DNA from 2 places in the Propioniciclava coleopterorum genome. Region 2 is predicted to be linked to the other one. Evidence: riboswitches for the same ligand, from Rfam matches in the RefSeq annotation. Region 2 holds a riboswitch; the other holds the start of a gene.

Region 1 (14,128 bases), 1.2 Mb from region 2:
CCGTCCGGCGCCACGGCATCCGTCGGCGCCTCGCGCGTCACGGGGACGGCGTCCCGGGCGGCGCGGCGGCGTCCGGGCGCGGGCTGGCCCGCCACCTGGTAGCGCACCACCGCGTCGGCGATGTCGAGTCCGTTCACCACGTCGTGGCCTCCTTCGGCCTCATTGTCTCAGCGATCCCCATCACGACCGCGCACCCCAGCGCGAGCACCACCGCGGCCGCCATCGCCATGCCCTGGCTCTCCAGGCCGGGACGCCCGATCAGCCGGAACACCATCACCGGCAGCGTCGGCTGGTCGGGCCGCGCCAGGAACGACGTCGCCCCGAACTCCCCCAGCGAGGTCGCGAACGCGAACCCGGTCGCCAGCCCGAGCCCGCGCGACACCAGCGCCAGGTCGACGCTCGCCAGCACCCGCCACGGGCCGGCGCCGAGCACCTGCGCGGCCTCCCGCAGCCGCGGGTCGATGGCGCGCAGCACCGGGAGCAGCACCCGGACCACCAGCGGCAGCGCCACGATCGCCTGCGCGATCGGCACCAGGATCATCGAGCTGCGCAGGTCGAGCGGCGGCCGGTTGAGGGTGATGAGGAAGCCGAACCCGACCGTCACCGCCGAGACCCCCAGCGGGAGCATGAACACCGCGTCCAGGACGCCGAGCGCGCGGCGTCCCGACGGCGTGCGCGGCCGCCGCGACACCACCAGCGCCACCAGCAGCCCCAGCACGACCGCCAGCACCGTGGCCAGCGTCGCGGTGCGCAGCGAGTTCGCGGCGGCCTGCCAGACCGAGACGGTCAGCGGGCCGCCACCCGCGGACCCGAGCGCCAGGTAGTGGTCCAGGCCGTGGCCGGACGCGGTGCGTAGCGACCGCTCCAGCAGCGTCGCGATGGGGAAGAGCAGCAGCCCGCCGACGACCGCGGCGGTCACCAGCGTCGTCGGCCAGTCGCGCCGCCACCGCCAGGGGGCGTCGTGCGCCGCGTCCGTGGCGAACTTCTGGGCGCGGGCCTGGCGGGCCTGCAGGTGGTTGGAGACGATCAGGCAGGCTGCGACGACGACGAGCTGGACGATCGACAGCGCCGCGGCGCCGCGCAGGTCGAGCAGTTGGCTGGTCAGGAACCAGATCTCGGTCTCGATCGTGCCGTAGCCCGCGCCGCCCAGCACCATCACGACGCCGTAGGCCGACGCGCAGAACAGGAACACCAGGGCCGCCGCCGACGCGATGGCCGGGGCGAGCGCGGGCAGCGTCACGGTCCACCAGACGCGCGCCGGGGACGCCCCCAGCGTGGCCGCGGCCTCCGCCGTCCGGGGGTCGAGGGCCGCCCACAGCGCGCCCACGGTGCGGACCACCACGGCGTAGTTGAAGAACACCAGGGAGGCCACGATCAGGCCGAACGAGCCGTCCAGCCCGAGGCCGCCGAGCGGCCCGGTGGAGATGACCAGCGACTTGAACGCCACGCCCACCACCACGCTGGGCAGCACGAACGGCACCGTCACCAGGGCGCGCACGAGCCAGCGGCCGCGGAACCGGGTCCGGTACAGCAGCCACGCGCCGGGCACGCCGACGGCGACCGAGGCCATGGTCCCGGCGAGGGCCTGGGCGAGCGTCGTGCCGATGACCCGCCAGGTGCGGGGCGCCGCGAACACCGCCTCGAACCCGGCCCAGGACAGGCCGCCGTCGTCGAGGAAGCCGCGCGCGACCAGCGTCGCGACGGGCCAGGCGAAGAAGACGCCGAGGAACGCCAGCGGCACGGCGGCCGCCAGCGTCCAACCCAGGCGTCGACCCACGGTCAGCCGATGACCGCGTCGGTCCAGTCGCGCACCCAGCGGTCGCGGTTCTGCGCGATCGTGGCGGCGGGCACCTCGATGGGCGCGTCCGACAGCGGCGCGAACTTCTTCCACTCCTCGGGGAGTTCGGTCGCGCGGACGGCGGGGTACATGTACATCTCGTCGGGGATGTTGGCCTGCACCTCGGGGCTGAGCAGGAAGTCGATGAACTTCTGCGCGCCCTCGGGGTTCTTCGCCCCGGCGATCACGCCGGCGTACTCGATCTGCCGGAAGCACGTCTGGAGCAGGCCCTCGGTGGGCGCGACCCCGTCGACCACCTCGAACGCGGGCGACGTGGAGTAGCTGAGCACGAGCGGACGCGGCCCCTTGCCCGCGCTTCCGGAGAACTGGACGCTGTAGGCCTCGGTCCAGTCCTTGGCCACCAGCACCCCGTTGGCCTTCAGCGCGCCCCAGTAGTCCAGGTAGCCCGGGTCGCCCTTCGCGCCGACGGTGGCCGCCAGGAACGCCATCCCGGGCGAGCTGGACGCCGGGTTGGGCACGACGAGGAGGTCCTTGTACTCCGGCTTCGCGAGGTCGTCCAGGGTCTGCGGGACGGCCATCCCCTTGGCCTCGAACCACCGGGTGTCGGCGTTGACGCAGGTGTCGCCGAAGTCGATGGGCGTCAGGCGGGAGGTGTCGTCGGCCTTGAGCGCGGCGGCGTCCAGGGTGGGCAGCGCCGGGGACGCGTACGCCGTGGTGACGTCCTCGGACAGCGCGCGGCCGGCGAAGGTGTTGTCGATCCCGTAGGCGACGTCGCCCAGCGGGGAGGACTTCGTGAGCACCAGTTGGTTGACCAGGGTGCCGGCGTCGCCGGGCGCGACGTAGGTGACCTTCAGCCCGGAGCTCTCCTCGAACTTCTTCAGCAGGGCGGCGTCCAGGTTGAACGAGTCGTGGGTGACGACCGTCAGCGTCGTCGGCGCGGCCGCGCTCGGCTGCGGGGCCGCCCCGCCGGACGTGCACCCGACGAGCGCCAGGGCACCGGCGAGCGTGACGGCGAGCCCGGCCAGTTGTGTGCGTGACATGCGTGATCCTCCTTGTGTGGAGGGGTCGGCCCCTGGCCGAAGAGAACTCGACTCCCTACGCCGGTGCTAGCCGGATCAGGTTCGAGGGTCTGCGGCGCTCCGCACTCTCAGCGCCCCCGTGGGCGCTCCCCTGTCTGACCTCCAGCATAGCCGGGCGGCTCGGGGTCGGCGTCCGCGGGGCCGCCGGGATGGACGCGGGTCGCCGGCACACGCCATCGCGAACCGCCTGACGCGGTTCGCCTCCTCGCGCCGAGAACGGAGATCCCTCCGAGGCGGCCCGACCCCGGTCAGTCGTCCTCCCACGGCAGCGGGCCGAAGGACTCGGGGGCGCCGGCCCGATCGCGCCAGGCCTCGATCTCGGCGCGGCGTCCCGACCCCCGGTGCAGCCACCCGGCGAACTCCTGCTCCTCGGCCTTCGGCCCCTGCTGCGAAATCTCCGGCAGCGACGCGAACCAGGCCGCCATGCCCGCGAGGACCACCAGGCACACCCACCAGAAGAACCCGGTGAGGTCACCGCGGCGCATGGTGTGGGACGCCGTCGCGGCGATCAGCCACGCCACGGTCACCCCCCGCCACCACCGGAAACCCGGGTCGGGATGCCGCGGGTACGTCTCCAGGACGGCGGCGCGCCCCCGGTTCCAGGCCCGCCACGGCTGAACGAAGAACAGGACGACGGCGACCGCGAGCGCGACCCAGGCTTCCCACAGGGCCCCGCCCGCCCCGATCGTGAACAGCAGCGAGGGACCAGGAGCGCGCACAGCAGCGCCGGCCCCCGCGCCACCTCGTTGGACAACGCCAGGGCGCCGGCCCGCAGCCGGTCCATCGTGGTCGCCCCCGGGACGTCAGCGGTGGTGCCGCGACCGCGCGCTGCGCCCACAGGCTCCGGGCGGCTGCGACGGCCCCCGCGAGCAGAACGAGCACCCCCGCGACGCGCAGGATCTCGACCGCCCGGACGACCACCTCCACCGTGACCGCGACGGGGACGGCGTCGAAGGCCTCGCGCGGCTCCACGATCAGGTACAGGCCGGTCACGAGTGCCGCCGCGCCACCCACCCACCCCAGGTCCCGGCGCCAGGTCGGGGTGTCTGTGGCGAAGAGCATCCCCGCCGCCGCGGTGCCCAGCAGGCAGGCGGCCGCCCACGGCAGCAGACCCGTCGGCGTCCACGGGTAGCGCGAGAGCCCCGGGAAGCCCAGCACGAAGGCGGGGATGATCGCGACGAACCCCACCACGCGCGCCGTGATCAGCCACGCGGGCGGGCGGGGTGTCACGGCGCCGTCCCCGGCAGATCCCCGAACGGTGTCTGGCGGTCGCCTGAGGTCCGGTCGCGCCACGCCTCGATCTCGGCGCGGCGTCCCGGGGCGGCGTCCAGCCACCGGGCGAGGACCCGGTCCTCGCGCCCCCGCAGCAGCGTGGCCGGCAGGCCGGTGGCGAGGGCGGCGGCGAGCCCGAACCCGAGGACCGCCCACGTGGGGCTCGGGCGGATGCCGCCCAGGGCGGCGGAGAACGACCCCGTGACGACCATCAGCCAGGCGGCGGCGAATCCGCGCCACCCCGCGTACGCCGAGCCGCGTCCGGGGCGCGGGACGTCGTGCAGCACCGTCCGCGCGCCTTCGCTCTGCCAGGTGACCCAGGGCCGCTCGGCCAGCAGGAGCCAGGCGACGATGAGCGCCACCCACCCCTCCCAGAAGGCCCAGCCGCCCCAGACGCCGAACACGACCATCCCGGTCGCGGCCAGGCCGCACAGCAGGGCGGACCGCAGCAGGTCCTCCGCCCGCGCCACCGCGCCCTCGCGCAGTTGGGCGACCACCGAGTCCCCGCCGCCGCGGAACTGGACGCGGCCCGGGTAGCGGCGGCCGCGCAGCCACGCCGGCAGGCCTCGGAGGATCGCCACGGAGGCCGCCAGCGCCCCCGCGGCCCCGAGCACCTGCGCGGCGGTGTAGAGCTCGGGCGAGCCGGGCAGCAGGAACAGCAACTGCTCGGGCGCGACGAGGAGTTGGAGGCCCACCACCAGCGCCGTGAACAGCCCCACCCGGCCCAGGTCGGCGCGCCAGCGCCCGTCGTACTCCGACGGGCGCGTGCAGAACAGGCCCAGGATGAACACGCCGAGCAGGCACAGGGCCGCCCAGGCGAGGACGCCGGCGGGGATCCGGACGAAGGTCGTCAGCAGCAGCGGAAGCACGAGCAGGCTCGCACCGACCCGGCCCAGCACGATGCCGGCCGGGAAGCCTCCGCCCCGGGGGGCCACCGGCTAGCGGCCGGTCCCCGCGTAGACGACCGCCTGACCGTCGGAGTCCAGGCCGAAGGCGGTGTGCACGGCGCGGACCGCGTTGTCGAGTTGCTCGGAGTTCACGATCATCGAGATCCGGATCTCGGAGGTGGAGATCATCTCGATGTTGATGCCGGCCTCGGCGACGGCCCGGAAGGCGGTGGCGGAGACGCCGGGGTGCGAGCGCATCCCGACGCCGACCACCGACACCTTGCCGATCCGGTCGTTGTAGATGACGTCGGCGAAGCCGATGGTGGCGCGGGCGTCCCGCAGCGCGGCCATGGCCTTGTCGCCGTCGGACTGCGGCAGGGTGAACGAGATCGCGGTGGTGCCCTCGGCGACCGAGACGTTCTGGACGATCATGTCGATGTTGATGCCGGCCTCGGCGACGGTGGTGAAGATCTCGCCCGCGGCACCGATGCGGTCGGGGACGCCGACGACGGTGATCTTGGCCTCGGAGCGGTCGTGCGCGATGCCGGTGATGATGGGATCTTCCACGGTGCGTTCCTTCTCGATGTTCTTGACCCAGGTGCCCGGATTGTCCGAGAAGGACGACCGGACGTGGACCGGGACGCCCTCGCGTCCGGCGTACTCCACGCAGCGCAGATGCAGGATCTTGGCGCCGTTGGCGGCCATCTCCAACATCTCTTCGTAGCTGATCTCCGGGATGCGCGAGGCCCCCGGGACGATCCGCGGGTCGGCGGAGAACACGCCGTCCACGTCGGAGTAGATCTCGCAGTAGCCGGCCTTGAGGGCGGCGGCCAGGGCGACGGCGGTCGTGTCGGAGGCGCCGCGGCCGAGCGTCGTGACGTCCTTCGTGGTCTGCGACACGCCCTGGAAGCCGGCGACGATGACGACGTCGCCCTCGTCGAGCGCCGACTCGATGCGTCCGGGCGTGATGTCGATGATGCGGGCGTCGCCGTGCTTCTCGGTGGTGATCACGCCCGCCTGGCTGCCCGTGAAGGAGCGCGCCGTGTAGCCCAGGTCGTTGATCGCCATCGCGAGCAGGGCCGCGCTCATGCGCTCGCCCGCCGTCAGCAGCATGTCGAGCTCGCGCGGCCGCGGGTTGGGCGACACCTCGCCCGCCAGGTCCAGCAGCTCGTCGGTCGTGTCGCCCATCGCCGAGACGATGACGACGACCTCGTTGCCCTGTTCCTGGGTGTCGATAATGCGCTTGGCCACCCGCTTGATGCTCGCGGCGTCGGCGACCGAGGAGCCGCCGAACTTCTGCACCACCCTCACGCAGACCTCCTGTGCTGCTGTGCCCACGGCGTCGCCGCTGCGACCCGGGGATGAAAAACGCCACCCCAACTGTGCCACGCAGGGACGCCGTTGCGGCACCGGTCCCGCTGCCTGGGCCTGATCTGGGGCGGCTCGGGGCCTTCCCGCAGCCCTCGCGTTGTGCCGCGTGCGAGGATGGGCGGCGGAAGGAGTGACGCATGACCAACGAACCCGTGCCGCAGCGGCTCTCGGACGCCGACCGCGACCAGGCCGTCGACTGCCTGCGCCAGCACTACGAGGCGGGGCGGCTCAGCGACGCCGAGTTCGAGGAGCGGTCCGGACGCGCTCTGGAGGCCCGCATCGCCCCCGACATCGATGCCCTGTTCGGCGACCTGCCGGACCCGCGGCCGTCCCTGGGCGACGTGAGCGGTCCGTACGGCTCGCCGGCGTCGCCGTCCTTCGGCAGCACCTCGCCGTACGCTCCCACCCCCTGGTCGCAGAACTCCGTCCCCGGCACCTCGTCGTACACCCCGGGCGCGTACCCTCCCGCCCCGCACGCCGGGCAGGGCGCCTCCTCGCCGTACGCCCAGGGTGGCCCGCCGGCCCCCTACACCTCGGGCGGCGCGCCCGCGCCGTACGGGCAGCAGGGCGGCGTCCCGCAGAAGGCCGGTCAGGACTGGATCCGCACGGGCCGCCTGGTCCTGTGGCCAGCCGTCATCCTCGCCGGCCTCATCTTCGGCGACCTGACGATGTGGATCATCATCGGCGTCGTCCTGACGATCGTCCTGAGCCAGGTCTCTTCCCGCACCCGCAAGCCGCCGCCCTACTGATCGGGCCCGTGACCGCTCTACTGATCGGCCCGTGACCGCCGGGCTGATCGGGCCCGCGCCCGCCGCGGGCAGCGGCGCGACGGGTCCGGGGTAGTGCCGCGAACTAGGCTGGGGGCCATGCGCGGTGAATACAAGGTGCCCGGCGGCAAGCTCGTGGCGGTCGACGTCGAGGCCGAGGACGGACGGATCGCGTCCGCGGCGGTGAGCGGCGACTTCTTCCTGGAGCCCGACGAGGCACTGGAGGACATCAACGGCGCGATCGTGGGCCTGTCGGCCACGTCCTCAGCCGACCAGATCGCCCACGCCATCACCGGCGCGCTGCCCGCCGGCGTCCAGCTCATCGGCTTCACGCCTGCCGCGGTCGGCATCGCCGTGCGCCGCGCACTGGGGCACGCCACCGGCTGGGACGACCACACCTTCGACGTCATCGGCCCGGTCACGATGGACCCGGCCATGCACGTCGCACTGGACGAGGTGATCACCAAGGAGGTCGCCGAGGGCACCCGCCCGCCGACGCTGCGGTTCTGGGACTGGGACTCCCCGCTGGTGGTCATCGGCAGCTTCCAGAGCTACCGAAACGAGATCGACCCCGAGGGCGCGGCCCGCCACGGCATCGACGTCGTGCGCCGCGTCTCGGGCGGGGGCGCCATGTTCATGGAGCCGGGCAACTGCATCACCTACTCCCTGTCCGTGCCGAGCAGCCTGGTGGAGGGGCTGTCGTTCGAGCAGTCCTACGCCTTCCTGGATGACTGGGTGATGACCGCCCTGGCCGACGTGGGGATCAAGGCGCGCTACGTGCCGCTGAACGACATCGCCTCCGACAAGGGCAAGATCGCCGGCGCCGCGCAGAAGCGGTACGCGTCCGGCGCGGTGCTGCACCACGTGACGATGGCCTACGACATCGACGCCGACAAGATGCTCGAGGTGCTGCGCATCGGCCGGGAGAAGATGTCGGACAAGGGCACCAAGTCCGCCAACAAGCGCGTCGACCCGATGCGGAGCCAGACCGGCCTGCCCCGCGACGTCATCATCGAGCGGTTCGTCGCCTCCTTCACCGCCCACCACGCGACGCGCGAGGCCGGCTACACCGAGGAGGAGCTCGCCCGGGCGCGCGAGCTGATGGACGGCAAGTTCCTCACCGACGCCTGGACCCACCGGGTGCCGTGACCCACGGCCGTCCCGTCGAGCGGGCGCCGCGCGGCCCCGCCGCACGGCCCGGCTTCCGCCCCGAGATCCAGGGCCTGCGCGGGCTCGCGATCCTGCTGGTGGTCGCCTACCACCTGTGGACGTCGGGACGGGTCTCCGGCGGCGTGGACGTGTTCCTGTTCATCTCCGCGTTCCTGATGACCGGGTCGTTCGTCCGCAAGGGCACGGCCTTCACCCTCGTCGACTTCCTGGTGCAGCGGTTCCGCCGGCTGGTCCCGATGGCGTCCATCGTCGTCGCGGCGACGCTGGTGGCCGGCGTCACGCTGCAGACCCCCACCCGCTATCCCGGCCTGCTCACCCACGCCGTCGCGTCGCTGCTCTACCGCGAGAACTGGCAGCTCATCGCGGAGGCGACCGACTACACCGCGCCCAACCCGCTCGAACTCAACGCGTTCCAGCACTTCTGGAGCCTGTCGGTCCAGGGCCAGCTCTTCGTCCTGCTGCCGCTGCTGTTCGTCGGCTGCGCGCTGGCCGAGCGCCGCTTCGGCGTCCCGATCCGCCGGACGCTGGCCGTCGCGCTCGGCGTCCTGACGGTGGCGTCCTTCGCGTACGCGCTGCACCTGGTGGACGCCGCCCCGGCGGCCGCCTACTTCAGCACCTGGGCGCGCGCGTGGGAGTTCACCGCGGCCGGCCTGCTCGCCACCGTGCCGGCCTGGACGCCGCAGCGCCGGCTCGGCGCGGCGATGTCCTGGCTCGGGCTGGGGCTGCTGCTCGTGACGGGCATCGTCTGGGGGCGCGGCGACTTCCCCGGCGCCGCGGCCGTCCCGCCGCTGGCCGCCGCCGCGCTCATCGTCTTCGCGGGGCCCAGCACGAGCCCGTGGCACGCCGCGTGGTGGCTGTCGCTGCGTCCGGTCACCTTCGTGGCCAACCGGGCCTACACGCTCTACCTGTGGCACTGGCCGGTGTACGTCTACTACCTCGACGTCACCGAGACGACGAACCCACGGACCGGCGTGGTCGGGTCGGTCGTCGTCATCGGATTGTCCTTCCTGCTCGCTGACGTCTCCACCCGGCTGGTGGAGCGGCGGTTCCACGGGCTGGCGGTGCTGCGGAAGCGCGCGATCGCGCTGACCGCGATCCTGGCGTTCTCGCTGATCGGCGCGTCCGTGATCGGCGGCGTCGCCGCCCTGGTCGAGCGCGACACCCGGGTCACGGCGGGCCTGCCGCCCGAGGAGCGTCCGGGCGCCCGCGTCCTCACGCCGGGCGCCACCCCGCCGCCGACGCCGTCCCCCTCCCCCAGCCCGGGCCGCAACATCGCCCCGCCGACTCGATCATCGCGCAGGACTGGCCGGTGCAGTTCCCCACCTGCGTGGGCGGCGAGCCCGACATGCCCCCGCACCCCGAGCTCGGCTGGTGCGCGGTGTACGAGAAGGGGCTGACCCCGCCCGAGCGCACGATCGCGGTCGTGGGCGACTCGCACGCCTACCAGTGGCTGACCGCGATCATCCCGCTGGCGTCCCAGCGGAACTGGCGGGTGATCGCGTTCGTGCGGCCCGCGTGCCGCGTCGGTTCGCCGTCCGAGGTTCCGGGGTGCCCCGAGTACACCGCCGAGGCCGTGCAGTGGCTGCTCGATCTCCGCCCGGACTACGTGATCAGCACCGGCTCGTCCGCTCGGTCCGACGCCCCCGAGCACGACGACTGGGGGTGGGCGGAGGCCATCGCGCCGGTGGCGAAGGCGGGGGTGACGATCGTCAACATCCGCGACAACCCGCGCTGGGACGTGAACATGCCCGAGTGCGTCCAGCGGTTCGGCGCCGACGACCCGCGCTGCTTCGCCCGGCGTTCGGACAGGCTCGCCGAGGAGTGGCCCAAGGGGGCGCTCGCCGAGATGCCGAACCAGCGCTTCCTCGACTTCACCGACTGGCTCTGCCCGCCGGGCAAGGTGTCGATCTGCCCCGGCGTGATCGGCAACACGTACGTCTACATGGACACCAACCACCTCAGCCGCACGTACGTGGAGACGCTCGTGGACGTCTTCGACGACGTCTGGCGGCGGGAGGTGGGGTCGTGAGGCGCCGCCGCGCGGCGGCGTGGCTGGGCGCCGCCCTCGCCGGGGCGCTGCTGGTCACCGGCTGCGCCGTCGAGCCGCTGAGCCAGCCGCTGCGCGGCGAACTCGCCCGGCGGATCACCGTCGAGGGGCGTCCGTTCGAGTACTGCGCGTCCGCGGCGATCGAGGACCTCGGGCCGGAGGTGACCCGGATCATCGTCGCCGTGCACGGCCTCGACCGCGGCGCCTGCGGCATGCGCGCGGCGGTGGTGGACGCCCTCGGCGGCGAGCCCGCCGACACCGTCGTCGTCGCGCCCCACTTCACCACGGCGTCCGACGCGGTGCGGGGCGGCTTCGCCTGGGGCCCCATGACGTGGCCCGCGGGTTCGCCGGACCGGGGCGGCGTGTCGTCCTACGCGGTCATGGACGCCCTGGTGGAGGCCATGGGCGACCGCTCCGTGACGATGGTGGGCTTCTCCGGCGGGGGTCAGTTCACCAACCGGTACGCGGCGGTGTCCCGCACCATGCTGGAGCGCTACGTCATCGTGAACCCGTCGAGCTACCTGTGGTTCACCGCCGAGCGTCCGGGTCCCATCGAGAACTGCCCGACGTTCAACGAGTGGCGCTACGGCCTGGACGGCCGCGCCGGGGACGCCGAGACCGGCGACGCCGACGAGATCCGGGAGCGGTACTCGGGCCGCAGCGTCCGCTACCTGATCGGGACCGCCGACGACGACCCGCGCTCGGCGAGCCTGGACCGCTCCTGCGGGGCGCAGGCCCAAGGCGCCAACCGCGAGGAGCGGGCGCTGAACTACCACGCCCACCTGGTCGGGACGTTCGGGCGCCACATCGAGCGGTCGCAGCCGCTGGCCCTGGTTCCCGGGGTCGGCCACGACGCCCGCGGGATGCTCGCCAGCGACGCCGGCCGGGCCGCCCTGCGGCCCTGACAACTCTCTCGGTGCTCGCGGCTCTCGCGGCGCTCCCGGCGCTCCCGGCGCTCCCGGCTCTCCCGGCTGCCGCACAGGGCGGCTCCAGGCCCGGCGCTCGGCGCGTGGTGTCGTCCTAGTGCCGCCAGTCAGGCCCGGGTGCGACGGCCGGCCCGCTGACAAGGAGATGCGCCGAACCACCGATCGTCTGGTGGCACCACGACGACACAGGCGTTGTCGGCCCGGTGTCGTCCGGTGACGGCAACGGGGTGGCGGCGCCCAACCTGCCGACATGAGCGACGACAACGACCCCAGCGGCGGCCGGCTGGTGCGCCCGCGGACCCCGACCGAACACGCCCGCGCGAGGCGGCGCGCCGCCCGCGGACGCCTCGTGCCCCTCGTGCCGGGCGTCTACGGCCCGCCCGGAGCCGCCGAGGATCTCGCGCTCCGGATCGCCGCCGTGCGGTGGATCGATCCGGGCGCCGTGGTCACGGGGCGCGCTGCGGCGCGGGTGTGGTGGCCGGGACTGGAGGTCCCGGTGCTCTCCGTGCGGCGCTCGACGCGCGCCCGCGCGCTGCCGGGGTTCCGGTGGGAGCGGCGCAGCATCCCGGCCGCGCTGATCGCGCACCACGGCGAGGTCGCTGTCACCCGCCCCGAGCTGACGGTGCTGGACCTCATCCCGGACCTGGGCGGTGCCGTCATCGACGAGGCGCTGCGCCGGCGCGCGGTCACGGTCGATGGGCTCTCCGAAGCGCTGGCGCTCACCCCGAACCGCGCGGCCAACGGCCTGCGCCGGGCGCTGATCGAGGACTCCTGCGATCGTCCCTGGTCGGAGGCCGAGCGGTTCCTGCACCGGATCATGCGCGAGGCGCCGCTGGGGTTCCGCTTCACGACGAACCACCCCGTCGCCCTGACGGCCGGCGGGTTCGCGCTGCTCGACGTGGCGCTCCCCGCCCTCCTGCTCGGCATCGAAGTCGACGGCTACGCGTTCCACAGTGACCGCAACGTCTTCGAGCGGGACCGGGATCGCGATTCGGACCTGGTCGCGCAGGGTTGGTTGATCCTGCGGTTCTCGGCGCGCTTCGTCGAGGAACACCCCGGCGAGGTGCGTCGCAGGATCGTGGCGGCGATCGCCCAGCGTTCGCGCCGGCGCTGATGCTCGCGTCCCGCCGCCCGCTGCCCTCACGCGGGCGTGCATGTCGTTCTGGTGCCCCTAGTACTGCCCGCGTTCCGCGTTCGCCCTTGCCCGAAGCTCTGCCGGCCGACGGGCCGACCACTCAGGGCACCAGAACGACACCCCGCCGCGCCGCCGCGCGTGCGAGCGATGTCGCCGCCAAGGGCCCGCAGCGCGGGTCGCCCCGGCGTCGTACGCCAGCGTCAGGGGCGCAGGCGGACCACGAGGTCGGCGCGGTCACGCTGGGCCGCGATCGCGACGGCGTTGGGTTCGTCCACGGACGCGACCCAGTCGCGGGCCGCCTCCGGGGTGCGTCCGAAAGACTCGTGTCGGGCGTGCAGCCGGTCGGCGCGCAGCCCGTCGGGGACCTCCAGGAACCAGACCTCGTCGAGGCACGCGCCGACGGGGGCCCAGGCGTCCAGGTGGAGGTAGTTGCCCTCGACCAGCACGATCCCCGCATCCGGCGGGACGGGGATGGCGCCGGCGATGGGTTCCTCGATCGCGCGCACGAAGGCGGGCGCGTAGACGACGGCGTCCGTCTCCTCCCGGATCCGGCGCAGCAGCGCCGCCAGGCCCCCCACGTCGAACGTGTCCGGCGCGCCCTTGCGGTCAGCGCGCCCCAGCCGCTCGAGCTCGACCTGGGCCAGGTGGAAGCCGTCCATGGGGACGACGACCGCGGACGCACCCAGCACCTCCGCGAGCCGCTCGGACGTCCACGACTTGCCCGCACCCGGGGCGCCGACGATCCCGATCAGGACGCGGCGCCCGCGGGCCGCCCGCAGCGCTGTCGCGCGGGCGGCCAACTCGGCCAGGGTCAGGTCCACGAGTCCTCCGGGGTGAACGCGGGCGCCAGGGCGCCGATCTGCGGCAGGTACACCGAACGGTAGCGATCCAGCTGCAGCGGCGGGTTGCCCTCGGTGTAGTGGTTGGCGCCCCGCCACGTCCCCGCGGCCGCCTGAACCTCCCAGGAGAACAGGTAGCAGTCGCCCTCGGGCCCGCCTCGGATCCGAAGACGCCGACGGCGCCGCTCCCCTCGGGGGCGGCGCCGTCGCTCGTCGTCGGGCGGGTCAGGCCTTGACCAGCGCGAACCGCAGCCCGAGGTCGTCGTCGGTCACCACGTCGCCGGTCGGCTCGCCCTCGGTGAGGGTGGTGGCCAGCACCTCGTCGGCCACCAGGCCTGACGCCTCGCGCAGCGCCTGCGCCAGCTCGCCCTCGGCGGCCCACGTGAGCGCGATCCGGTCGGAGACCTCCAGCCCGGAGTTCTTGCGCTGCTCCTGCACCATCCGGATCACGTCGCGCACCAGCCCGGCGCGCGTCAACTCCGGCGTGAGCTCGAGATCGAGCGCGACGGTCTCGCCCTGCTCGTTGACCACCGACCAGCCCTCGCGCGGGCGCTCGGAGACGATCACCTCGTCGGCGGTCACGACCGTGCCGCCGTCGAAGTCCACGCTCGCCTCGCCCGTGGCGGCCAGCGCGGCCGCGAGCTCGGCGGCGTCCGCGGCGGCGATCGCGGCGGCGACCTTCGGGGTGTCCTTGCCGAACCGCTTGCCCAGCGCCCGGAAGTTGCCCTTGGCCGCGTAGTCCACCAGGTCGCCCGCGGACGCGAACGACTCGACCGCCCCCACGTTGAGCTCGCTGGCGATCTCCGCCACGAGCTCGTCGCTCAGCCGCGCGAACGA
Region 2 (14,128 bases):
CAAGAACTCCTACGTGGGGCGCACGTTCATCGAGCCCTCCCAGACGATCCGTCAGCTCGGCATCCGGCTCAAGCTCAACCCCATCCGGGACGTCATCGAGGGCAAGCGGCTCGTCGTGGTCGACGACTCGATCGTGCGCGGCAACACCCAGCGCGCGCTGGTGAAGATGCTGCGCGAGGCGGGCGCCGCCGAGGTGCACGTCCGGATCAGCTCGCCGCCCGTGGAGTGGCCCTGCTTCTACGGCATCGACTTCGCCACCCGCGCCGAGTTGATCGCGCCCGGCATGTCGACCGAGGAGATCTGCCGCTCGATCGGCGCGGACTCGCTGGCCTACATCAGCCTGGAGGGGCTCGTCGCCTCCACGGGCGTCCCGAAGCGGCGGCTGTGCCGCGCGTGCTTCGACGGGCAGTATCCGTTGCCGGTGCCCGCCGGCGTCGCCGAGGAGATGCGCCTCAACGTGCAGCAGGAGGAGACCGATGAGTGAGCCCACCAGCGCCTACGCCGCGGCCGGCGTGGACATCGAGGCCGGGGACCGCGCCGTCGAACTGATGAAGGCCCACGTGGCCCGCACGCGGCGTCCCGAGGTGCTGGGCGGCCTGGGCGGCTTCGCCGGCTTCTTCGACGCCTCCGCCTTCAAGAACTACGACCACCCGGTGCTCGCCACGTCCACCGACGGCGTCGGCACCAAGGTCGCGATCGCGCAGGCGCTCGACAAGCACGACACGATCGGCTTCGACCTCATCGGGATGCTCGTGGACGACCTGGTCGTCGTCGGCGCCGAGCCGCTGTTCGTCACCGACTACATCGCAACCGGCAAGGTCGTCCCCGAGCGGATCGCCGCGATCGTGCAGGGCATCGCCGCCGCGTGCGAGGCCGCGGGTGCGTCGCTGCTCGGCGGCGAGACCGCCGAACACCCCGGCCTGCTGGACCCCGACGAGTACGACATCGCCGGCGCCACGACCGGCGTCGTCGAGCGCGACAGGATCCTCGGCCCCGACCGCGTCCGCCCCGGCGACGTGGTGCTGGGCCTGGCGGCGTCCGGGCTGCACTCGAACGGCTACTCGCTGGTGCGGCACGTGCTGCTCGAGCGGGCGGGCTGGGCGCTGGACCGCGACGTCCCCGAACTGGATCGGACGCTGGGGGAGGAACTCCTGACCCCCACGCGCGTCTACGCCCGCGACATCCTCGCCCTGATCGACACCGCCCCCGTGCACGCGATCAGCCACATCACCGGCGGCGGCCTGGCCAACAACCTCGTGCGGGTGCTGCCCGCGGGCGTCCGCGCGACGCTGCGGCGCGACTCCTGGACGCCGGCCCCGATCTTCTCGCTCGTGCAGCAGGTCGGAGGGGTCTCGCAGGCCGACATCGAGGCCACCCTGAACATGGGCGTCGGCATGGCGCTCGTCGTCCCGCAGGACTCGGTGGACGCCCTCGCGCGGGAGGCGTCCGAGCGCGGGCTGGACCCGTGGGTGATGGGGAGGTCTCGGCCGCCGAGGGCGAGGCCACGGTCGCGTTGGTCGGCGAGCACGGCGGCGCGTAGCCGGTCCCACCCGGGTCGGTATCGACCCTGGTCGCGGGTCCGCTCGGCACCGGTTCCTCGCGCAGGTCCGGCGTGTCCATGCCCGCCCGTCGGCTTTGTCCACGCCTCGAACTCGGGTACCATCGGCGTCACGAACAGAACCTCACGCGGCTAGACCGCCATGAAGCTAAGGGGGTCGACCCGGACATGGGGCGCGGCCGTGCAAAGGCGAAGCAGACCAAGGTCGCTCGCGATCTGAAGTACCGTACCTTCGACACCGATTTCTCCTCCCTGGAGCGTGAGCTCCGCGGTGGCCAGTCGCCGTACGGCGCCTCCGCCGCCGAGGACGACGTCGACGACACCGAGGACGAATACGACGACGATCCGTACGCGGACGACGACGACGAAGCCGACGATGACGACGCTGCAGGACGCGGCGGGTACTGATCGACCACACCCCCAACGGTGGCGACCCGATCCTCTGGAGGGGTTCGAGCACCGCGATCTGCCCCTGACCGCGCAGCCGCTTCCGGGTGAGTCCCTCGATCCACTGGTCGGCACGCTGATCCGACGCTCCGATCCGGAGTTGCGGCGCAGCGCGCGGGCCGTGCTGCACGTGCACGGGTGGAACGACTACTTCTTCCACCCGCACGTCGCCGAGTTCTACGAGGCGCAGGGTTACGCGTTCTACGCGCTCGACCTGCGCCGCTACGGCCGCAGCCTGCGCGCGGGGCAGTTCCACGGGTACATCGACGACCTCGACGACTACCGCGAGGAGATTGACGGCGCCGTCGCGGCGATCCGGCGCGAGCACTCCCACCTGGTCCTCACGGGCCACTCCACGGGCGGGCTGATCACGACGCTGTGGGCGGGCGACCGCCCGGGGCGGATCGACGCCCTGGTCCTCAACTCGCCGTGGCTCGACATGTGGGGGCCGGTGGGCATCGGAAGCCTCATGCGCCCGATCGTGGGCCCGATCGGCAAGCGGAACCCGACGTCCCCGCTGAAGATGCCGGAGGGTGAGGAGCCGATCTACGCGATGGCCACGCACGTCGACTTCGGCGGCGAGTGGAACTACTCCCTGGACTGGAAGTCCGCCGGCTCGGAGGTCGTCCGCCTCGGCTGGGTGCGGGCCATCCTCAACGGTCACGCCCGCGTCGCCCGCGGCCTGCCGATCGACTGCCCGGTGCTGGTGACGATCTCCGCCCGGACGGCCTTCCTGCGGCGCTACAGCGAGGAGGCCAGGACCGCCGACGTCGTGCTGAACGTGGACCGGATCGCCGCAGCGTCCTGGCACCTGGGGGACGCCGTGACGCTGATCCGCATCGAGGGCGGCATGCACGACCTGAGCCTGTCCCTGCCCGAGCCACGGCAGCGCTGGTTCGACGCCGTGGCGACGTGGCTGCACGCCTACGGCCCGAGCGCCTGAGCGGCGCGGCCCGGAGCTGCCGGCGATCCCGCGCCCGGGACGCCCGCCGCTGGCGGCGGCCGCGCACAGCGTCTGCGGGAAGGCCCTGATCCGCGGCGGGGATGAAGAAAACCGCCGGCGAGGGACTCGCGCGGCGGTGGTGAAGCAACGGTGGAACGGTGGTGGCCAGGACCGGGGTCGAACCGGTGACCTTCCACTTTTCAGGCGGACGCTCGTACCAACTGAGCTACCTGGCCATTGCCTCTACGGCAGCGACCCCGACGGGACTCGAACCCGCGACCTCCGCCGTGACAGGGCGGCGCGCTAACCAACTGCGCTACGGGGCCTTACATGAAGGCCGCTGCCCTTTCGGACAGCTTGAGAAGCATAACCCAGGTGGGGTCCAGGTGTGAAATCGGCCTCGCAACCAGCGCCCCGGCGGCGGATTCCTCGTCGCCGCGCTGGTGCGGCGCGTGGCGTGCGCCTCGGGATCGTGGTGCTGGTCGTTGAGGAGCGTCATGTCCATGGTTCACGAAGCCTCGTCGAGCCCCCACGCGAAGGCCGCCCGCCGTGGCGCCGCGGCAGCAGCACGGGTGCGGGTGGGGCGTCGCGCTCGAGCGCACACCTGGGGCGGGGCACAAAAGTTCGACGGCCCCGCCGGACTCAGTCCGACGGGGCCGTCACCTGGCATCCCCAACGGGATTCGAACCCGTGTTGCCGCCGTGAAAGGGCGGAGTCCTGGGCCACTAGACGATGGGGACAGGCGTGGACAGCATAGGGCACGCCGGGCGCGCGCCCCAAGTCCACAGGGGGCGTCCCCTCAGGACTCCGGCCGCTCCCGGCGGGCGGCGTCCACGGTCGCGCGGGCGCCGTCGAGCCAGGCCTGGCAGCGGGCCGCGAGCTTCTCGCCCCGCTCCCACAGCGCCATCGACTCCGACAGCGGAACCTTGCCCGATTCCAGTTGCTGCACCACCTGCACCAACTGCTCGCGGGCGGCCTCGTAGCTGAGCTCCTGCTCGCCGGTGGGTGCCTGGGTCATGCGTCCTCCTCGGTGTCGGGATCGTGGTCATGCGGTTCGACGTCGACGACCGCGGCGGCGATGTCGCCGTCCATCAGCCGGGCGACGATGATCTCGTCGGGCTCCACCTGCTCGATGGAGGTCACGGTGCGGCCGTCGTCGGTGGTCAGGATGGCGTAGCCCCGCTGCAGCGTGGCCTGCGGCGACAGCGCCCGGATGCGCGCGATGGTGTGGCCCACGGCGTCCTGCTCGCGCTCGAGCGTCCGGGTGATGCCGCGGCGCAGGCGCCCGGCGAGGTCGTCCAGCCGCTCGGCCTGCAGCGCCAGCGCGCCGCCGGGGTCGCGCAGCACCGGTCGCGAGCGCAGGTCGTCGAGGCGCTGCTGCTCGGTGAGGACGCGGCGGGTGATCGCGCCGCGCAGCCGGCTGAGCCCGGTCGCGATGACCTGGGCCTCCGCGACGGCGTCCGGGACGACGAGCTTGGCCGCATCCGTGGGCGTGGACGCGCGGACGTCGGCGACCAGGTCGAGGATCGGGGTGTCGGTCTCGTGCCCGATCGCGGACACGACGGGGGTGCGGCAGTGGAACACCGCGCGGGCGAGGGTCTCGTCGCTGAAGGGGAGCAGGTCCTCCATGGAGCCTCCGCCGCGGGCGATGATGATCGTCTCGACGTGGTCGAGCCCGTCGAGGTGGCGCAACGCGGCCATCACCTGCTCGACGGTCTTCGGGCCCTGCACCAGCACGTGCGAGACCTCGACCCGGGCGGCCGGCCAACGCCGGGAGATGTGCTCGAGGACGTCGCGCTCGGCCGCCGAGTCCTTGCCGGTGATCAGGCCGATCGCGGCGGGCAGGAACGGCAGTCGCCGCTTGCGGTCGGGCTGAACAGCCCCTCGGCCTGCAGCGCCCGCTTGCGCTGCTCGAGGTGCGCCAGCAGCCGGCCCTCGCCGGAGGGGCGCAGGTCGCGGCACTCGAACGTCAGCGAGCCGCTGCCCTGGAACACGGTGGCGCGCACGTGGGCGGCGACGAGGGTGCCCTCGGTGAGCGGCCCGGCGGCGTCCAGGGTGGCCGTGGAGACCGACACCTGGACGCTGACGTCGGCGAGCTTGTCGCGCAGCGTCAGGAAGTGGACGCTGTGGCCGGCGCGGCGCTTGAGCTGGACGATCTGCCCCTCCACCCAGACCGGCCCGGTGCGCTCGACCCAGCCCTTGAGGGCGGTGACCACGGCCCTCAGCGGCTGCGGGGATTCGGGAGAGCTGTCCAACGGCACGGCGCCAGCCTAGGGGGCGCGGCGGACGTTTTCGTCCTCGGGGTGCGTCAGGGGCGGAGAGGGCCGCCCGGCAGGCTCAGGGGGCGGGGTCGAAGAGGGCGACGAGCCGGGCCACCGCGGCCGGATCGCCCGCGACGTCCACGCCCGCCTCGGCCGGCTCCGCGGCCTCGTACAGCACGCGCGTCCAGGCGGTGGAGTCGGCGACGACCCGGGCGTCCGGCTCGGGGACCGTGCCGCGGCGCACCGTGAGGCCGGCGGCGTCCACGCGAGCGACGTAGTCGTAGCCGGGGTCACCATCGCGTCGCCAGACTGGCCCTTCGCGCGTTCTGCGTATCGTCCGCTGGCTGGGCATGCCCGTCCGAGTCGCCCCCGTTTGTGGCAGTTGCCCCCGTAGCAAAGGGGGCGTCTGCCGCGAACGGGGGCGACTCGTTGCGAACGGGGGCGACTCGTTGCGAACGGGGGCGACTCGTTGCGAACGGGGGCGACTCGTTGCGAACGGGGGCGGCTGGTTGCGAGCGGGGGCGACTGGGTGTGGACCGGAGGGCTGGCCGCGCCGAGGCGGCTGCCCTGTGTCGGGTCCTCGACGCGGGCCTACCCCAGGAAGGCCGGGGGCAGGATGCCCTGGGAGGCCAGGCCGGCGATGATCGCCGCGGCCACCACGCCGACGAGCACCAGGTCCCCGGCGCCCAGGGGGACGGGGCGCCAGACCGTGCGCGGCCCGTCCGCCAGCCCGCGGGACTCCAGCGCCAGGGCGATCCGCTCCGCCGAGCGCACCGAGGTCGTCAGCAGCGCGAACGCGCAGCGCCCCCATCCGCGGGCGCCCAGCCGGGGGCGTCCGTCGCGTCCCAGGGGAGCGCGGACCGCGTGGGCCGCCCGGATCGTCGCCCAGCGCGCGGGCATCGCGCCGAGCATCCGATGGCCGGCGAGGATCGCGTAGGCGTAGCGCGGGCTCAGACGCACCCGCAGCAGCAGGCTCACCATCAGGTCGCGCGGCGGCGTCGTCGCCAGGAACCCGAGCGTCAGGACGCCGATCAGCAGTCCGCGCAGGGCCAGGGCGATCCCGATGCTCAGTCCCTCGTACGTCACCCGGATCGGCGCACCGGGCCAGATCTCCGTCCCCGGGCGGCTCAGCGCGTTCACCGACACGAGTCCGACCGCGAACAGGACGAACGGCGCCTGCCCGAGCAGCAGGGTCCGCGCCGGCATCCGGGCGGTGGCGAGCACGCCGACCAGCGCGAGCAGGTACCAGCCGGCGAGCGGGGCAGGGTCGAACATCACCAGGGTGATCAGGGACACACCCAGCAGGACGCCCACCTTCACGGTCGGTTCGCGCCGCGCGAGCCACGCGGCCGGCGCGCCGTGGTGGGCCGCGGCCGGAGGCTGTGGGGTGCTCACGGGACCTCCTCCCGGACAGTGGTCTGCCCACGGGTGCCGTTCTGGACGGTGCGGGGCGCCTCGGTCTGTTCGCCGGGTGGTGCCGCGCGCCCGCGGTCGGCTCCCGCCGTGGTGCGTGCCAGTTCCACGGTCCTGTCGTCGAGGTCGGCCAGCAGGTCGCGCAGTTCGCGTGGCCCCGCGGACGCCTCCGCGACCCGCAGCAGCAGGTGCGGCGGGCGCAGCCGGGCCCGGTCGAGGAGGACGCGGTCCCGGAGCAGTTCGTGTGGGGTCGCGGCGGCGAGCAGCGTGCCCTCGCCCACCACGAGGACGCGGTCGGCGTGCGCGGCGACCGCGCGCAGGTCGTGGCTCGAGAACAACACCCCCTGGCCGGCGTCGGCTGCCGCCCGCAGCGCGCGCATGGTGGTCAGCGCCGCGAGCCGGTCGAGGCCGAACGCGGGTTCGTCGGCCAGCAGGTGCGGGCGCCGATGCAGCAGCATCGCCGCGAGGCTGACGCGCCGCTGCTGCCCGCCCGAGAGCCGGAACGGGTTGCGGTCGGCCAGGCCGAGCAGACCGAACCGGGCCAGCATGGCGTCCACGCGCTCCCGCGTCTCCGGGTCGTCCGGACGCGGCAGGCCGTGCATCAGCTCCGCGCGCACGCTCGTCGCCGCGAACTGGTGCTCGGGGTTCTGGAACACCAGGCCCGGCCGCGGACCCGCCACGGACCCCGCGGCCGCCGGGATGAGCCCGGCGAGGCACGCCAGCAGGGTCGACTTGCCGCTGCCGTTGGCGCCGACCAGCGCGACCAGTTCCCCGCCGCGCAGGTCGGCGTCCACGTCGCTGAGCACCGGCCGTGCGCGCCCGCCCGGGCCGCGCCCCACGGCGAGTCCCCGCGCGACCAGCGGCGCTCCGGCCGGGGACGCGGGCGCCGCGCCCCCCTGCGCTCCGCCCCCGTGCGCGGGGCCGGTCCCGGCCGGGCGACGCCCGGCCAGCCACCGGTCGAGCAGGGCGTCGACGATTCCCGACGGGCCGCGGGCGGGGGATGCGGCGGCCGCAGCCGGTCCCCGCGCGGGGATGCTTCCGGCCGGGCGGCGCTCGGTCAGCCGGGGGTCGAGCAGGGTGCCGGTCGGGCCGAGGGCGGGGGACGCCGCGGCCGCAGGCGCTCCGCGTCCCGGCCCGGTCCCGGACGCGCCGGGCGAGGGCGGCTCCCGCCGCACTCGATGGTCAGTGTGCTGCTGGTCGCGGAGCGTCGCCCGTCCGGGATCGCGCGTTGGAGCGGGTCGTGCGGCGCCGACCACGGCGTCCGGCACGGGCGCACCCAGGAGCGCGCGCAGTTCCAGTTCGGCGGGTAGCCAGCAGCCCTGGCCCACCAGGACGCGCAGGTCGGCGTCCGAGAGGGCGCGCGGGTGGACGTCGTGCCGAACCCGACCGCTGCGGTCGAGCACCAGCCAGCGGGACGGCAGGCCGTCCAGTCCGTCCTCGCCGGCGAGTTCGTCGAGGCGGTGCTCGACCAGCACGTACGCGGCGCCCGTCGCACGCAGCGCCGACGCCAGGGCGCCGCGCACCGCGTCCACGCCGTCGGCGTCCAGCATGGAGGTGGGCTCGTCCAGCAACAGCAGCGGCGGCTCGGGGGCGATGGCGCCCGCCAGCGCCACCCGCTGCAGTTCGCCGCCGGAGAGCTCCCCGGTCGCCCGGCCGGCGAGACCGGACGCGCCCGCCCGGGTCAGCGCGAACCGCACCGCGGGCCAGATGGCCGGCGCGGGCGCGCCGAGGTTCTCCAGCGGGAAGGCCACGTCGTCGACGACGTCGGGCAGGCACACCCCCGACTCGGGGTCCTGCGCGACCACGCCGACCAGGTCGGCCAGCCCGGCCACGGTGCTGTCGGCGACGCTCCGGCCGGCGATCTCGGCCCGCCCGGTGACGTCGGCGTGGATCGCGTGCGGCACCGCGCCGTGCAGCAACCGCAGCAGCGTCGACTTGCCCGACCCGCTCGGCCCCAGCACCAGGACGCCCTCGCCGGGACCGATGACCAGGTCGAACGGGCCGACGCCGTCCCCGGAGCCGAAGACCGCCTCGAGCCCCGAGGTGGCGACCAGCGCGGCGCCGGGCACCTCAGCGCTCCCGCCGCTGGGCCGGGACACCGACCCCGCCGCGCGCCGCGGTGAACTGGTCCAGCACGCCGGTGGCCCGCAGCGCGTCCACGACGACCCGGGCCAGCAGGCCGCCCAGCACCACCCCGGACGCCAGTTGCAGCGCCAGCCGCAGGGGCCAGATGTCCTGGCCGAACCAGTCGAACCGGAACGCGGAGAAGCAGAAGACGAACCCCGCGCCGAGCAGTCCCGACACCGCGAACCGCGCCCAGCCGAAGCGCCGGTAGCGTCCCAGCGCGAAGGGCAGCTCGCTGCCCGCGCCCTGGATGGCGGCCGCCACCATGAGCAGCGGACCCACCGGCGAGCCCAGGAAGACCACCTCGACCACCGAGGCGATCACCTCGGCGATGATGCCCACGAACGGACGCCGGATGATCGCCACGGCGATCGGCGCCACGATCAGCCACCCCCCGAGCAGCACGTGCTGGGCCAGGTCCCCGGCGGGCCCCATCAGGACGGCGAGCAGATTCCACGCCTGCACCAGCACCCAGTACAGGAAGCCGAAGACCACCCCGAGCATCACCATCAGCACGATGTCGCGCAGTGGCAGGGCGCGTGTCCCGCGCGCCGCGGGCTCAGGCGTCGACACGGGCGTGGCTGGGGCTGTTCACGGACACGGTCAGGTGGCTGGTGACGTGCTGGACGGTGCGCCCGACCATGGTCCAGCCGGCGAAGGCGGTCGCGAGGACGTCGCCGAGGTCGCCGGTCAGCCGGGTCACGAAGTGCGAGGACCCCTGGAAGGTGCCGTTGCCGCGGGCCAAGTCGATCGCCGCCTCGATGTCGCGCATGTGGTCCGGGGCGTGGTCGCCCACGGCGATGTCGGCGAGCGGGTACAGCGCCCACTCCGCGGCCGCGAACCGGCCGGTGCGGCGTCCCGCCGGTGGCGCGACGGGACGCGGCCCGGCGCCGCCGGGCGCCGAGCAGCGGGCCTCGCCGGGGCAGCCGCGCGACAGGTGCACCGACACCGACGCGTGCTCGCCCGTCTCCGCGACCGCCGCGGCCAGGTCGGTGACCCACCGGAGCAGCGCGTCCTCGGGCCCGCCCACGTAGGTCGACACGTCGCCGGTCTCGACCACCAGGCCCGAGGCGTCCAGGTCGCCCAGGGCGCCGAGGATCACCTCGGCGTAGCGGTCGCTCATCACGGCCACCGTGACGCGGGCGCCCACGCCGAAGCGCAGCGGGTCCTCCCGCAGGGCGGCGGGCTCGGCGGAAGGTGGTGCGGTGGGGGTCATCATCGTCTCCTTCGTGCGGTTCGTCGCACGAGGAGGATGGACGCCGGATGCGTGTACCTCGAGATTCGCTTCCTTCGCCGGCATGACCCGGATCAGGTTCAACGGTCGGAGTATGAGAACTCCCTCTCAGTCCGGCTTCTCCGGACTCCCGTGCTTCGCGGCCAATCTAGCAGCGCTCCGCCGGCCGACCCGCGCCCGATCCCGGGTGAGACGCCGGCGGTCGCCGGGCCGGAACCGGCCCGGGGTTGCCCGCCGTCTAGACTGGTCGCCATGACCAAGAGCGTTGTCGTGGCCGCGCCGCGTGGGTACTGCGCCGGGGTCGACCGTGCCGTCGTCACGGTCGAGAAGGCCCTGGATCTGTACGGCCCGCCCGTCTACGTCCGCAAGCAGATCGTCCACAACAAGCACGTCGTCGAGGACCTCGAGCAACGCGGCGCCATCTTCGTCGAGGAGCTGTCCGAGGTCCCCGAGGGGGCCACGGTGGTGTTCTCGGCGCACGGCGTCAGCCCCGCGGTCCACGACGAGGCGAAGAGCCGTCAACTGAAGACCATCGACGCGACCTGCCCGCTCGTGACCAAGGTGCACCACGAGGCGAAGCGGTTCGCCGGACAGGGGCAGCAGATCCTTCTGATCGGGCACGCCGGCCACGAGGAGGTCGAGGGCACCATGGGCGAGGCGCCCGACCGCACCATCCTGGTCGAGCACCCCGACGACGTGGATCACGTCGAGGTCGAGGACCCGTCGCGGGTGGCCTGGCTCAGCCAGACGACCCTCAGCGTGGACGAGACCTGGGAGACCGTCACGCGGCTCCGCGAGAAGTTCCCGCTGCTGATGGACCCGCCGAGCGACGACATCTGTTACGCGACCCAGAACCGGCAGTCCGCGGTGAAGCAGATCGCGGCGCACTCCGACCTCGTGATCGTGGTCGGCTCGCAGAACTCGTCCAACTCGGTTCGCCTGGTCGAGGTGGCGCTGGAGGCCGGCGCGAAGGCGTCCTACCGCGTCGACAACGCCGGCGAGATCGACCCGGCCTGGCTGGAGGGCGTCGAGTCCGTCGGCGTCACCTCGGGCGCGTCGGTGCCCGACATTCTGGTGCAGGGCGTCCTGGACTACCTCACCGACCGGGGCTTCCCGACCGCCGTCGAGGAGCGTCTCACCGAGGAGAACCTGACGTTCGCGCTGCCGCCCGAACTCCGCAAGGACCTCAAGCAGGCCAAGGGCCGCTGAGCAGGGGATCCAGCTTGCGCAGGACGCGGTGCCAGCGGGGCGCCCGGCGGCCCGCGGTGATCGCGATCCCGGCGCAGTACTTGCTGATCGAGCCCGGTCGCTGGCCGAGGCGGTGCAGGAGTTGGTCGGCGGTGCTGCGTCCGGTTGCCGACTTCGTCTCCACCAGGACGCCGCCGCGTCCGACCAGCGCGCCCGCGATCGAGCCGTCGAAGGACAGGTCGATGTCGCACGTCAGCCGGACGCCGCCCACCGGATCCACGAACGTCGCCCGGCGGTAGCGGCTCACTAGGCTGGGGCGCAGCGTCTCGGCCGGCGGGTCGCCGTTGAGGTGCGCGTCGATGAACCCCAGCCCGTCCTGAGAGCCCTGCGGCGCCAGGCGATCCATCGCCTCCGCCGCCCACGGCACCCGGTGCTTGACCGTCTCGCCGCGCGCGCCCTTGGCCTTGACCTCCAGGACCGTCAGGTCGGTGTCGAGGTAGCTGCGGGTGCGCACCTTGTACCTGATCCGCCGCCCCTGATGGTGATCGCGGAAGAACCGGAGATCAGGGGTGTCGAAGTAGACCGACAGGTAGTCGAAGACGCGGATGTCGCCGATCTCGAGGACGCGCAGGTCGGGCCCCAGGCCGTCCAGCAGGCGGCTGAGGACGCCGAGCGAGACCAGGTACTTCTGGTCGACGCGGGTCTGGAGTTCGGCGACGGCGTTGACCTCGTCGAGCCCGATGGCGTCCCGATGCGCGGCGAGGTCCTGCAGCAGGATGCGATCGGCCCGGTGCGCGGGCGCGGGCGCAGGCACGAGCCGCCGCCCGACGCGCTCGGGGGCCAGCGTCACGAGGTGTAGGCGTCAGCGCGCGAACGCAGCGGCGCGGTGATGGGGGACTGCGGCGTCTCGGGGGCGCGGTGCGGAAGAGCGGGGCTGGGGATGGCGGCGTACCGCGGGCCGACGTGCCGGATCGGGGCGTACCAGACGTCGAGGACGGTCAGGTCGCGGACGAGGTCCACCTCGTGCACGCTGATGCGGCGCACGGGCGCGCCGAGCCGGATCGACACGGTCCGCTCGAGGAGGTCCGGGTCGAGGATGGCCTCGTCCAGCGTCAGCGTGATCGACGTGATCCGGCGGGCGACCTTGGGGTGGTCGGCGATCGTCACGACGAGCAGGATCAGCGCGGACAGCGTCGGGGTGACCCACCACGCGAACGGCGCGAGGCCGCCCAGCAGGCCGAGCGCCAGCGCCGAGAAGTAGTAGGCGATCTCGCCCTGGCTGATCGCGTCGGACCGCAGGCGGATGATCGACAGCACGCCGAACAGGCCCAGCCCCAGGCCGACGCTCGCCTCGGTCGTTCCCAGAGCGAGCGTGACCGCCATGACCCCGACGTTCAGCGTCAGGAAGGCGAACATCAGATCGCGTCGATGGTGACGGGGGTAGTACAGGGCGACGGCGAGGATCGTGGCCGCGACGAGATCGGTCCCGACGGCCACCAGGCTGGCGAACGAAAGCATCCAAGTCCTAGAGGAGGCAACGCCGACACAGGTGCGTCGGCGGGGTGTGCACAAACACCGGAAGGTTAACGGAAGGTGAACGATCGCGTCACGGGAGGGGATCCCTCCCCCGGGTGGCGTCGCGGACCCCGCGGGCTAGCCCGACAGGCGCTTGGCCAGCGCTTTCGCCTCCTTCTTCGGTGCCCGGGATCCCCACCAATCTCCTGCGCGGAACTTGGCATCGCCGAGGTCTTCGAGCGCCTGGATCAGGTCGGCCACCCGTCCGGGATCGGCATCGGCGAGCGGCCGCAGCGCGTCCACGAGGGCCTGGGACGCCGCGAGGATCGCCTTGCGGTCCCCGGACGCCGACGCCGCCGCCACCGCCGCGCGCGCCTCCTCCAGCGCGGACGGCCGCTCCGCCGGGCCGTCGGCCGGGACGGGCTCCGCGGGCGTGCGGTCGGGGGCTGCGGGCTCGGCCGGGAGCGGCGCCGCGGGCTCGGCCGGGCGTGATGCCGCAGGCTCGGCCGGAAGTGACGCCGCTGGCTCGGGTGCGAGCGGGGCCACGGGCTCGGCCGTGACAGGTCCCGCGGGCTCGGGCGCGACGGGCTCGGGCGCGCGGGGTGCGGGAGCCTCGGCAGGGGCCGCCTCCGCCTGGGCCGGCTCGGCAGGGGCCGGTGCGGGCGCCGGCGCCGGACGCTGCGGGGGCACGGGCGCCGGTCCCGGACGGGGGACGGGAAGGGCCGGGGCGCGGGGGCCGGGGGCGTCGGCTCGGGCTCGGCCGGGGCGGCGGGCTCGCGGCCGGGGCCGGGCGCGGCTGGGGTGGGGCTCGTCGCCGCCGGGCTCGAAGCCGCAGCGGCCTCGTCGGGGGCGGTGGCGACCGGGGCGGCCGCGTCGGCGACGGTGCGGTGCGCGCGGGTGCTCGCGGCCAGGGACTCGTCGTCGGGCAGGTCGTCCCAGTGCGGTGCCGGCCCGGGGCCGGGCAGAGCGGCGCCGCGGGCCGACGCCAGCGCGTAGGCGGGGTCGGGCACCGACGCGACGGCGGTGCCGCGCGGGTCGGCGGCCCGCAGCGCCCGGGTCAGCTCGTGGAAGCTCCGCAGCGAGCGTTCGGACGCCTCGGCGTCCCCGGTGGCGCGCTCGGCCTCGGCGCGGGCCAGCGTCGCGACGGCCAGCCAGGCGGACAGCCCCTCGGGGCGGCGCAGCGACCCGTACCGGTCGAACAGCGAGGCGAGGGCGTCGCGGGCGTCCGCGGCCTCGTCGGAGCGCAGCAGCGCGTCGGCGAGCGCGGTGACCGCGGCGAACTGGGCGGCCAGCCGGTCCCCGGCGCGGGCCTCGGACGCCGCGAGCGCGGCCGCGGCCTCGGCGGCCAGGCCCGCCTGCGCGACGGCCTCCTCGAGGTGTCCGGCTCCGGCGAGGTCGCGGGCCAGGTCGGCGCGGGCGTGCGTCTCGGCGTCGAGCGCGGCGTC

Evidence for each region. Region 2 has a riboswitch for thiamine pyrophosphate ahead of G7070_RS11360 (YkoF family thiamine/hydroxymethylpyrimidine-binding protein). Riboswitches for the same ligand answer to the same signal wherever they lie in the genome.
Region 1: it holds a riboswitch for thiamine pyrophosphate, as region 2 does, so the genes downstream of both, G7070_RS05510 (thiamine ABC transporter substrate-binding protein) here and G7070_RS11360 (YkoF family thiamine/hydroxymethylpyrimidine-binding protein) in region 2, are expected to answer to the same signal.

Annotation. Positions count from the first base shown of each region.
Region 1 is NZ_CP049865.1:1,128,786-1,142,913, forward strand. Features, by position in the region: gene G7070_RS05500 (ABC transporter ATP-binding protein) at 1-140, opposite strand, end outside; gene G7070_RS05505 (ABC transporter permease) at 134-1,777, opposite strand; gene G7070_RS05510 (thiamine ABC transporter substrate-binding protein) at 1,780-2,838, opposite strand; TPP riboswitch at 2,874-2,980, opposite strand; gene G7070_RS05515 (hypothetical protein) at 3,126-3,596, opposite strand; gene G7070_RS05520 (hypothetical protein) at 4,104-5,084, opposite strand; gene G7070_RS05525 (aspartate kinase) at 5,088-6,347, opposite strand; gene G7070_RS05530 (DUF1707 SHOCT-like domain-containing protein) at 6,545-7,156, shown strand; gene G7070_RS05535 (lipoate-protein ligase LplAB) at 7,274-8,323, shown strand; gene G7070_RS05540 (acyltransferase family protein) at 8,320-9,741, shown strand; gene G7070_RS05545 (SGNH hydrolase domain-containing protein) at 9,654-10,373, shown strand; gene G7070_RS05550 (alpha/beta hydrolase) at 10,370-11,296, shown strand; gene G7070_RS05555 (DUF559 domain-containing protein) at 11,568-12,431, shown strand; gene G7070_RS05560 (nucleoside/nucleotide kinase family protein) at 12,653-13,273, opposite strand; partial or broken gene ileS (isoleucine--tRNA ligase) at 13,517-14,128, opposite strand, start outside.
Region 2 is NZ_CP049865.1:2,374,389-2,388,516, forward strand. Features, by position in the region: gene purF (amidophosphoribosyltransferase) at 1-484, shown strand, start outside; partial or broken gene purM (phosphoribosylformylglycinamidine cyclo-ligase) at 477-1,478, shown strand; gene G7070_RS11305 (DUF3073 domain-containing protein) at 1,727-1,966, shown strand; gene G7070_RS11310 (alpha/beta hydrolase) at 1,935-2,948, shown strand; tRNA gene G7070_RS11315 (tRNA-Phe) at 3,108-3,184, opposite strand; tRNA gene G7070_RS11320 (tRNA-Asp) at 3,201-3,274, opposite strand; tRNA gene G7070_RS11325 (tRNA-Glu) at 3,613-3,688, opposite strand; gene G7070_RS11330 (exodeoxyribonuclease VII small subunit) at 3,748-3,966, opposite strand; gene xseA (exodeoxyribonuclease VII large subunit) at 3,963-4,802, opposite strand; gene G7070_RS18735 (exodeoxyribonuclease VII large subunit) at 4,772-5,209, opposite strand; gene G7070_RS11340 (hypothetical protein) at 5,286-5,474, opposite strand; gene G7070_RS11345 (energy-coupling factor transporter transmembrane component T family protein) at 5,801-6,604, opposite strand; gene G7070_RS11350 (ABC transporter ATP-binding protein) at 6,601-8,691, opposite strand; gene G7070_RS11355 (ECF transporter S component) at 8,693-9,319, opposite strand; gene G7070_RS11360 (YkoF family thiamine/hydroxymethylpyrimidine-binding protein) at 9,306-9,962, opposite strand; TPP riboswitch at 10,015-10,124, opposite strand; gene G7070_RS11365 (4-hydroxy-3-methylbut-2-enyl diphosphate reductase) at 10,233-11,189, shown strand; gene G7070_RS11370 (polyphosphate polymerase domain-containing protein) at 11,167-12,018, opposite strand; gene G7070_RS11375 (DUF4956 domain-containing protein) at 12,015-12,686, opposite strand; gene G7070_RS19460 (hypothetical protein) at 12,822-12,944, opposite strand; gene G7070_RS11380 (hypothetical protein) at 12,932-14,128, opposite strand, start outside.